4 regions of the Streptomyces sp. NPDC058751 genome follow, and region 1 is predicted to be linked to each of the others. Evidence: riboswitches for the same ligand, from Rfam matches in the RefSeq annotation. Region 1 holds a riboswitch; each other region holds the start of a gene.
The links. Region 1 has a riboswitch for cyclic di-AMP ahead of ACFW6B_RS07435 (transglycosylase SLT domain-containing protein). Riboswitches for the same ligand answer to the same signal wherever they lie in the genome.
Positions count from the first base shown of each region.

Region 2: it holds a riboswitch for cyclic di-AMP, as region 1 does, so the genes downstream of both, ACFW6B_RS24300 (C40 family peptidase) here and ACFW6B_RS07435 (transglycosylase SLT domain-containing protein) in region 1, are expected to answer to the same signal.
Region 3: it holds a riboswitch for cyclic di-AMP, as region 1 does, so the genes downstream of both, ACFW6B_RS10385 (C40 family peptidase) here and ACFW6B_RS07435 (transglycosylase SLT domain-containing protein) in region 1, are expected to answer to the same signal.
Region 4: it holds a riboswitch for cyclic di-AMP, as region 1 does, so the genes downstream of both, ACFW6B_RS33460 (M23 family metallopeptidase) here and ACFW6B_RS07435 (transglycosylase SLT domain-containing protein) in region 1, are expected to answer to the same signal.

Region 1 covers NZ_JBHYPZ010000005.1:160,201-162,389, reverse strand. The annotation lists gene ACFW6B_RS07440 (HAD family hydrolase) at 1-385, shown strand, start outside; gene ACFW6B_RS07435 (transglycosylase SLT domain-containing protein) at 517-1,287, opposite strand; cyclic di-AMP (ydaO/yuaA leader) riboswitch at 1,291-1,452, opposite strand.
Region 2 covers NZ_JBHYPZ010000027.1:23,237-25,425, forward strand. The annotation lists gene ACFW6B_RS24290 (alpha/beta fold hydrolase) at 1-127, shown strand, start outside; gene ACFW6B_RS24295 (hypothetical protein) at 221-505, opposite strand; cyclic di-AMP (ydaO/yuaA leader) riboswitch at 1,005-1,176, shown strand; gene ACFW6B_RS24300 (C40 family peptidase) at 1,184-2,189, shown strand, end outside.
Region 3 covers NZ_JBHYPZ010000008.1:102,908-105,096, reverse strand. The annotation lists gene ACFW6B_RS10390 (LysE family translocator) at 1-372, shown strand, start outside; gene ACFW6B_RS10385 (C40 family peptidase) at 465-938, opposite strand; cyclic di-AMP (ydaO/yuaA leader) riboswitch at 942-1,123, opposite strand; gene ACFW6B_RS10380 (hypothetical protein) at 1,476-1,781, opposite strand; gene ACFW6B_RS10375 (ATP-dependent Clp protease proteolytic subunit) at 1,789-2,189, opposite strand, start outside.
Region 4 covers NZ_JBHYPZ010000047.1:23,092-25,280, reverse strand. The annotation lists gene ACFW6B_RS33470 (dihydrofolate reductase family protein) at 1-284, shown strand, start outside; tRNA gene ACFW6B_RS33465 (tRNA-Met) at 332-405, shown strand; cyclic di-AMP (ydaO/yuaA leader) riboswitch at 740-896, shown strand; gene ACFW6B_RS33460 (M23 family metallopeptidase) at 908-1,948, shown strand; gene ACFW6B_RS33455 (aldo/keto reductase) at 2,084-2,189, shown strand, end outside.

The DNA.
Region 1 (2,189 bases):
GGACGACCTCTGGGCGGAGCCGATCAGCAAGGTGTTGCTCCGTCACCCGTCGTTGTCGGACGACGAGTTGGCGTCGGCGGCGCGGGGGGTGGTCGGTTCGCTGGCGACGGTCACCATGTCCGGGCCCGGCACAGTCGAACTCCAGCCATGCGGGGTGACCAAGGCGACGGGGCTCGCTCTCGCCGCGGCGCATCTCGGGCTCACCCCGTGCGCGACGATCGCTTTCGGGGACATGCCCAACGACATCCCGATGTTCGACTGGGCGGCCCGGGGTGTGGCGATGGCCAACGCCCATCCGGAACTGAAGGCGGTGGCCGACGAGGTCACCCTGTCGAATGAGGACGACGGGATCGCGGTCGTCCTGGAGCGCCTCTTCGGCTTCTAGCGACGCTGCCGTACCCGCCGCCGCGTCCGTACCGCATCACCGCCACACCCGTATGCACCACCGACACACCCGCCGACGGGCCTGGAAGGCGTCGTCGGCGGGTGCGGTGAAGACGGGGTGCGGCGGTGCGGTCAGTAGGCGCCGTTGACGTTGTCGATGGAGCCGTACTTGTCGGCCGCGTAGTTGCAGGCCGCGGTGATGTTCGCGACCGGGTCGTAGATGTTCGTCGACGTGCCGGGGACGTGGTAGGCCCGGAAGGTGGGGTCGATCACCTGGAGCAGGCCCTTGGAGGGGATGCCCGCGGCGGCGTTGGAGTCCCAGTTGTTGATGGCGTTGGGGTTGCCGGAGGACTCGCGCATCACGTTGCGGTGGATGCCGTTGTAGCTGCCCGGGATGCCGGCCTTGGCCATGACGTCCAGGGATTCCTTGATCCAGCCGTCGAGGTTGTCGGCGTACGACTTGGCGGAGGCCTGGGTGGCGGTGGTCGCCTTGGACTTGGCGACGGCGGGGGTCGCTTTCGCCGTGGTGCTGACGGTCGTCGACTTCAGCGTCTTCGTGCCCACGGTCAGCTTCAGGCCCGGACGGAGCACGGAGGGGTTGTCGCCGATGACGGCGCGGTTCGCCGCGTACAGCTTCTTCCAGCCGCCGCTCTTGGGGTACTTCTGCGCGACCTTGGAGAGGGTGTCGCCCTTGACCACCTTGTAGGTGACGAGCTGCACGTTGGGGACCACCGCGGTGGGGGCGGCCTTCGCCGCCTGGGGGGCCTGCGCCGGGGTGGCGGCGTTGGCGCCGGTCGCGCTCACGAGCGGGAGGGCGAGGGCGATACCGCCCGTTCCGGCGACGATCATGCCCCGGGTGATGACGTTGGTCTTCGTGCGGCGGTGCTTGCCTCGTACGGGCATGGCGAATTTCCTCTCCGGCGCCTGCGAGGTGAGCTGTCGGGTTCGGGCGGGAGATGCCCGGCCGCGCTTGTGGGCACGGCTTCACCCCGAGCCGGTCCGGTGTGTCCGGATCGGCGGCTTACCTGTGGTTCCCCCGCTCCTGCCGTGCGTGGGTCGATGGGTTGCCGGGCGGCGGCAGGATTCGGCGGTCCGCCCGGGGTCGACCAGAACGTATGTGAGAGCACATGTCCGAAACAAGACGAGATTTGACCGCGAAGATCGCTTTGGCCTAGTTGATGCACGGGCAAAAAGTCCGATTGTGTCGGAATTGAATCCTCAACTCGCCTTCCGTGGAAGGGGTGGGTCGAGGGAGCCGCGCGGTGGCGCCCCGGTCGCCCGGTGACCCAATTCACGAGACCAAAGAGCATCAAGGTCGCATGAGGGGTAATTCGGGCATTGCGGCCGTGTCGGCGGACGTGTCGGGCTCCTCGAAAGATGCCGAGCAGCCCCCGGTGGAGCGGGAATTGTGGTGCGGGACACATGGGGGCACGGGCCTGTGGGGGCGGAGCCCGCCAGCCGGAAGCGGGCCGGACCCGGGCGGCGGCCGTGCGGCGAAGTGCGCCTCGCGGTAACGGGTTTCGGTGTGACGTTCGGTCAGTGACCTTTGGGAGGAAGGCTCTTCTTTCGGGCTTGGCGGAGAACGGCTTCGTCGCAGCCCTCGCCGGCGACCCCGCGGGTAGCCCCGCCGCCGCTCCCGCGGGCGAGTGCGCCGCTCGTGACGAAGTCCCGCGCGTCGATCGTGTACGTCTTCCGGGTCCCCTCCGCGCGCCCGGGGCCTGCGGGGTGCGCGCGGGCTCCGTCGAGCCCCGGGTTCGCCTCCGGGCTCCAGGTCTCCTCCAGGCTCCGGGTCCCTCCTCCGTCGC
Region 2 (2,189 bases), on a different contig from region 1:
GCTCCGCCGCGCGCGGACCTGGCACCGGGTCACCGGCGCCACGGTCGCGGATCTGGTGACCCGGATCGGCGACGGGCTCGACCCGCTCCCCGCCGGCCGGCCGGGCGGCGAACCGGACGTTCTCTAGCGCCTGGTGCGGCGAGTGGGGGTCCCCCCTGCTCGAAGAGCTCGGGGGAGCGTGCATGGCGTCGCGGGACAGACGGGAATTTGACGACAGGCCCTAGGACCCGTCCGGCAGGCGGGAAGGGACGGACAGGTCCTGGCGGCCGGACGGCAGGGGGGTGGGTGCGTCGAGCCGGTCGTCCGGGTCGGGGGCCGCGGACAGGGGGCGGCGGGCGCCGGACGCCGGCCGTGCGGCGGACGAGGGGAGCGGGGCGCCGGTCGACGGATCCCAGCTCAGGATCCACTCGAAGTCGCGTTGCAGCCGCCGGGCCTCGCTTCGTACGAGCCTCGGTATGTCGCCGCGTTCGGAGATCAGTTGGGCATAGATCGGCGCATCGTGCACGTGGGGTCCTCGGCTCGCTCTCGTGGTCTGACGTGCCACGACGGTACGGGCGGCACGCGGCGACAGCGGTGATCCGGCCGGTTCGGCCAGAACCGGTCAAGGTGTGACCGGCAGGCGCCGTCGATGTCGAACGAGGTGCCGGGGAAAGTCGGTTCTCTGCACACTTTCGACACGTCCGAGGCGGCCGGGTGCGCGACCGGCGGGCCGGGGCGGGGTGTGCCCGTCCGTCCGGGAAGGAACCGGTACGCAACGGGGCGGGCCGGACGGGCGGGAATCGGGGCCGGGGCCGGGTCGGGAAGCGGGTCCGGTCGCCTCAACGGCCGTGCTCAGCGGCCGTTTCGAGCACGGCCCGTGTCCTCTCCGTCGCACTGCGGTGCGATGCGATGAAGGTCACGAAAACGTATCGGACATCTGGGGCGTGGATCTTCACATCGGGTGCACAACATGGCTAAGTTGGCCACCTGGCCGCCCGATTCCCTCCGGCGGAGCTCGCCGGGCGGCGCGGCCTCCGCCGAGTCCTGCCTGTCCTCGTGGCAGCGGGAGCCGGGGACCCACCGAACTTGGGGTGAATCGGCCAACTGCCTTTCGGGGCAGGGGTCGTAGGGCATACCTTCCGGAATCGTCCGCCCGAACCCGACAGCTAACCCGGTAGGCGGACGACGGAAGGAGCACCACTCCATGGCGCCGGAAAGCACCCCGCCCAGCAGCGAAGAAGTCGCCCGACGGCTCTCGTCCCTCTACGACCAGGCGGAGTTCGCCACCGGCAAGTTCAACGGGACCCGCGCCTCGTCGAACTCCGCCCGCAGGCCGGGCCGAGGGGGCGCCGGTCAAGGGAGCGGGGTCTCCGACGCGGACCGGGACAACCTGATGCAGCAGTGGTTCGACGGGGCGCGCTCCCGGGTCGGACCCGTGGCGCCGGCCACGCTCCCGGCCGACAGGCAGCCGGGGCGTGGCGGTGGCGGTGGCGGTGCCCGTCCCAAGGGAGGCGGGAAGGGGTCCAAGGGGTCCTCGTCCGACCTTCCGACGGTGTACGAGCTGGAACAGATCATGCGGCCCGCCGCCGAGTTGACGGCCGCTCCGATGCTGGAGCTGACCGCCGGTCCGGCTTCGGAACCGGCCGGGCGCCCCGCGCTGGAACTGACCGCGGGTCCGGCGGCCGGGTCCCCCGCGGTACCGGGACCCGGAACGGGGTTCCGTGCGGCGCTTCCCGCGGTGCCCGCTCAGGCCGCCGCGCCGCAGAAGCCCTCCCCGCAGGTCAAGAAGCAGAATGCCCGGCGCAAGCTCGCCGCCGCCCAGGAGTTGATGTCGCGGCACGTGTCACGGCAGAACATGCCCGTCGCGCAGGCGCCGGCGATCGAGTACCGGCCGACGGAGCAGCCCCGCCTCCCGTCGGCCCCGCAGACCGGTACGTTCCCGTCGGTCGGTCAGACCGGTACGTTCCCCTCGGTCCCGCAGGGTGTGGGGCTCCCGTCCGCCGCTCAGACCGGTACGTTCCCGTCGGTCGGTCAGACCGGTACGTTCCCCTCGGTCCCGCAGGGTGTGGCGTTCCCGTCGGCCCCGCAGACCGGTACGTTTCCGTCGGTCGGTCAGACCGGTACGTTCCCCTCGGTCCCGCAGTCGCCCGCCTTCCAACCGGCGCCCCAGCCCGCCGCGTTCCAGGCGGCGCCCCCGCCCCAGGTCTTCG
Region 3 (2,189 bases), on a different contig from region 1:
CCGGGCTCGGCCGCGGCATCGCACGGGGCGGCGACGCGCGAGGCGGGAACGCGGGAGACGGTCCGGCGGACGCGTCCGCTGCGGCAGGGCTTCGTCACCAACGCGCTCAACCCGAAGGCGCCCGTCACCTTCCTCAGCCTGCTCCCGCAGTTCGTGCCCGCGGGCAGCCCCGCGATGCCGCGGACCCTGCTGCTCGCGCTGATCGTGGTCGCCCTGGCCCTGGTGTGGTTCCCGGCGGTCGCGCTCCTGGTGGACCGGCTCGGACGGTGGCTGCGCGGGCCGCGGGCCGCACGGGCCGTGGCGGGGCTCACCGGCGGCGCCCTCACCGTCCTGGGCCTCGTCCTGGTCCTGGAATCCCTCGGAAGCCGATAGGGCGTCGGAAGCCCGTCAGGGGCCCGTCAAGGGCCCCAGGGCCCTGGGGGCCCGCTCCGGGGCGGCGGGGTCCGCCGCCCCGGGCGAAAGGGTCAGCCCACCCTGCCGTACCAGACGCTTCTCGTCCAGATCTTCTGGAGCTTGACCACTTCCCCGGTCTTCGGGGAGTGCCAGATCTTGCCCTTACCGGCATAGATGCCGACGTGGTACACGTTCCGCCCCGAGTGGAAGAACACGAGGTCACCGGCCTTGCGGCGCGAGGCCGAGACGTGGTGCGTCTTGTTGTACTGGGCCGCGGCCGTACGAGGCAGCTTCTTGCCCGCCTTCTTGTACGAGTAGAGCGTGAGCCCGGAGCAGTCGAACCGGTGCGGCCCCGTGGCGCCCCACTTGTACGGGGAGCCGTGCTTCGACGCCGCGACCTGGAGTGCCCTCGTCGCGACGGTGGCCGCCTCGGCCTCCGACGCGGCGCCGGGAACCACGAGGCTGCCGCCCACCGCGGCAAGGGTGAGCGCCGAGGCCGTACCGGCCCGGGTCCACAGCGACGGGACACGATTGAGCGCAGTCATGCGCAACCCTTCGTCAGCCGCCTGTGAAGGATGACCTGTCGGATTCGGGCTGGCGAAGTTGCCCGGCCGCGGTTGCGGCTTCACCCCAAGGACCGCCCGGAAACTGCTCCGGCGGCCCGTCTAGCTGGGTCCTCCACTCCTGCCGATGCACTTCTGTCGACCGGGCATCCGGGCGGCGGCAGGACTCGGCGTCCGCCCGGACCGCCCCGCCGCTGTGGCGGGGGCTTGTCGTCGGAAGGGATCTTGACTCATCAGAGTCGGAAAATCCGAGCGGAACCGGCGTTTTGTGGGCTTACTCACCACTCACCCGTTCTAGTGAACATCCCTCCGTTCGAGCACGTGTTGGGGACACCGACGAGGCCCGCACCTGCGGCGAAGGGCCTCATCCGGCTTCTGGGCCCCGCGTGTTGCGCAACTCGGAGGGGTCGCGGAAAGGATCGAGGAATACGCCATCGGGGGGTACTCCATCCGGTCCGTTTGAGTCGTCGTCGGCCGTCATGGGGATCCGGCGGGTACGGGACCTTCGGTGGGGGTTCGTCAACTTCCCGGCCCGGGCGGCACGGTGACCCGGGCCGCCCGCCGCTCTCCGTCGAGCACCCGCAGGGCCTGGGCCAGCGTCGGGGCGTGCACCTCGCTCTCGCCCCGCTGGTGCATCAGGGTGAGGGCGTCCCGCAGGGCCACCGCCTTGCCGACCAGTGCCTGAGCGGCCCTCAGACCGCCGTAGGTGTCTCCGGGGCGGGACGGGTTGATCCGGCCGAGCAGGTCGACCACGTCGAGATAGCGGTCGATCAGCTCGGCCTCGGCGCGGGTCAGGGCGGGCAGCGGGGGAAGGTCCGGGATCATCGGCCGCTCACCTCGCGCCGGGCGTCCGGGAGGAGGGCCTGCGGCCCGGGACGATCCGGTCGATCAGCCCGTGGGCCAGCGCCTCCGGGGCGTCGAGGACCCTGTCGCGCTCGATGTCCGCCGCGACCCGCTCCGGACTGCGTCCCGTGTGCCGCACGAGCATCTCCTCCAGGATCTCGCGGGTGCGGACCAATTCCTCCGCCCGGACGGCCAGATCGTCGGCCCGTCCCTCGACCGGCTCCGGGAGCGAGGGCTGCCGGAGGAGGACGCGGGCCCCCGGCAGCGCGAGCCGCTTGCCCGGAGTCCCGGCGGCCAGCAGCACCGCCGCGGCCGACTCCGCCCGGCCGAGGCAGATCGTCTCGACGTCGCAGGCCACGAACCGCATCGTGTCGTAGATCGCGGTCATCG
Region 4 (2,189 bases), on a different contig from region 1:
ATCCCCGGCTGGCCGCCGCCACCGTCTACAGCAGCCTGGAGCCGTGCGCCCACCGCGCCTCACGGCCCGTCCCGTGCGCCCGCCTCATCCTCGACGCCGGTGTGCGGCGGATCGTCACCGCCTGGCGCGAGCCCGACACCTTCGTCACGGACGCCGACGGGAGCGGGCTCCTCGCGGCCGCGGGCGCCGAGGTCGTCGTCCTCCCCGAGTACGCGGCCCGCGCGGAGGCCCCCAACGGGCACCTCGCGGACCGGGCGTCCGCGTCGCCGGAGGGGCGTGTTTAAACGGATGTGCTTCGGGTCCCGCGGATGGCGTACACTGGTCTCAACGACGCGGGGTGGAGCAGCTCGGTAGCTCGCTGGGCTCATAACCCAGAGGTCGCAGGTTCAAATCCTGTCCCCGCTACTGAAGGCCAAGGGCCGGAACTCGGATTCACGAGTTCCGGCCCTTGGTGTTTTCACCCCGTCGCAGTTCAACGCGGCCCCCTCTTCACGGCCGCACCCCTGGCCCGGTCACCAACGGTGACCGACCGTTTGCCTTTGCATGACAACTGACCGGCCGTCAGGAAAATCGATGCAAGCGACATCCGGTCAACTCGCCCGTTTTTCGTCACCCATGACCCCAAAGTCCAGGCCAAGAGCCGTTAATGATCAGCCGGAACAGCTTGGAATTCGGTGCCTGGGTCTATTAACGTTCGATAACGCAGCGCGGTCGTCACAACCGTCACAAGAGACGGCTCCGTGCGCACGCGCCGAATCCCGCAAGGGAACCGGGGACCCATCTCGTGGGGTGAATCGAGCGTAATCCGCCGTGGAGACACGGTGGCAGTACGCCCGTAGGAGACCTTCCTGCTCCGAACCCGTCAGCTAACCCGGTAGGCGGCAAGGAAGGAAAGGAGTGCGCCCACGTGGCGTCCAACCGGCCCGCTCAGCCAACCCCGTTCGCGCCGAACGAAACGCACACCTTCGGCTACGGCAAGGACGAGGGTCCCTGGGAGGAGTGGAATCCCACCGCGGATTCCGTCGCTCCCGTCCGCGGCCGGCACCGCACGGGCAAGCAGCGCAGCGGCGGCGGAGGACTCGCCCGCAGCTCCACGGTTCTCGGCGTCGGCGTCATAGCCGCAGTCGGAGGCGGTGGCATCGCCAGCGCCTCTCCGGACCAGGCGCCCGTCTCCATCTCGATGCCCGACCTGTCGTCGGTCACCGAGTCCGCCAAGGCCCTGGTGACGGACGGCGGATCCAGCACTCCCCAGGGCTCCACGACTCCGCTCACCACCGCCGGTCTGACCAGCGTCGACGAGGCCCATGGCGCCACCGACGCCGGTGAGGCGCTGCGCGACCGCATCATGCAGCAGGCCCAGTCCCAGCAGAACCGGGCCGACACCGCCACCCAGAAGGCCGCCCAGACCGCCGCCGCGCAGAAGGCCGTCCAGCTCGCAGCCAAGCAGCAGGACGAGGCGGAGGCCAAGGCCGCCGCGGTCAAGGAGAAGGCGGAGGAGGCGGCCAAGGAGAAGGCCGAGGCCGAGCGCCTCGCCGAGCTCGCCAAGAGCTACGCGCTGCCGACGTCCTCGTACACCCTGACCTCGACCTTCGGCGAGGCCGGCGCCCTGTGGTCCTCCGGCTACCACACCGGGCTCGACTTCGCGGCGCCCACCGGCACGCTCCTCAAGGCGGTCCACAGCGGCACCGTCACCGAGGCGGGCTGGGCGGGAGCGTACGGCTACCGCACGGTCCTCACCCTCGACGACGGTACGGAGCTCTGGTACGCCCACCAGTCGTCCATCAGCGTCACCGTGGGCCAGAAGGTCGCCACGGGCGATGTCATCGGGCGGGTGGGCGCGACCGGCAACGTCACCGGGGCGCACCTGCACTTCGAGGTGCACCCGGGCGGCGCCGCCACCGGCATCGACCCGACGGCGTGGCTCCAGAGCAAGGGCATCAACCCCTGACCTCCGATCTCCGGCAGCCCTGACGTCAACCCCCCCCGGCGTCAGGGCTGTTGGTCGTCCGGGCGCGGACGACGGCGCGCGCGGGCCCCGGAGCCGACGGAATATGCCTGTCCGGCAAGGGCGTTGACGCCGGACATGACTTCTCTTCGCAAGCTCGGTCCGTCCGACCTCGAGGTCTTCCCGCTCTCCCTCGGGGGCAACGTCTTCGGCTGGACCGCCGACGAGACCCGGTCCTTCGCCG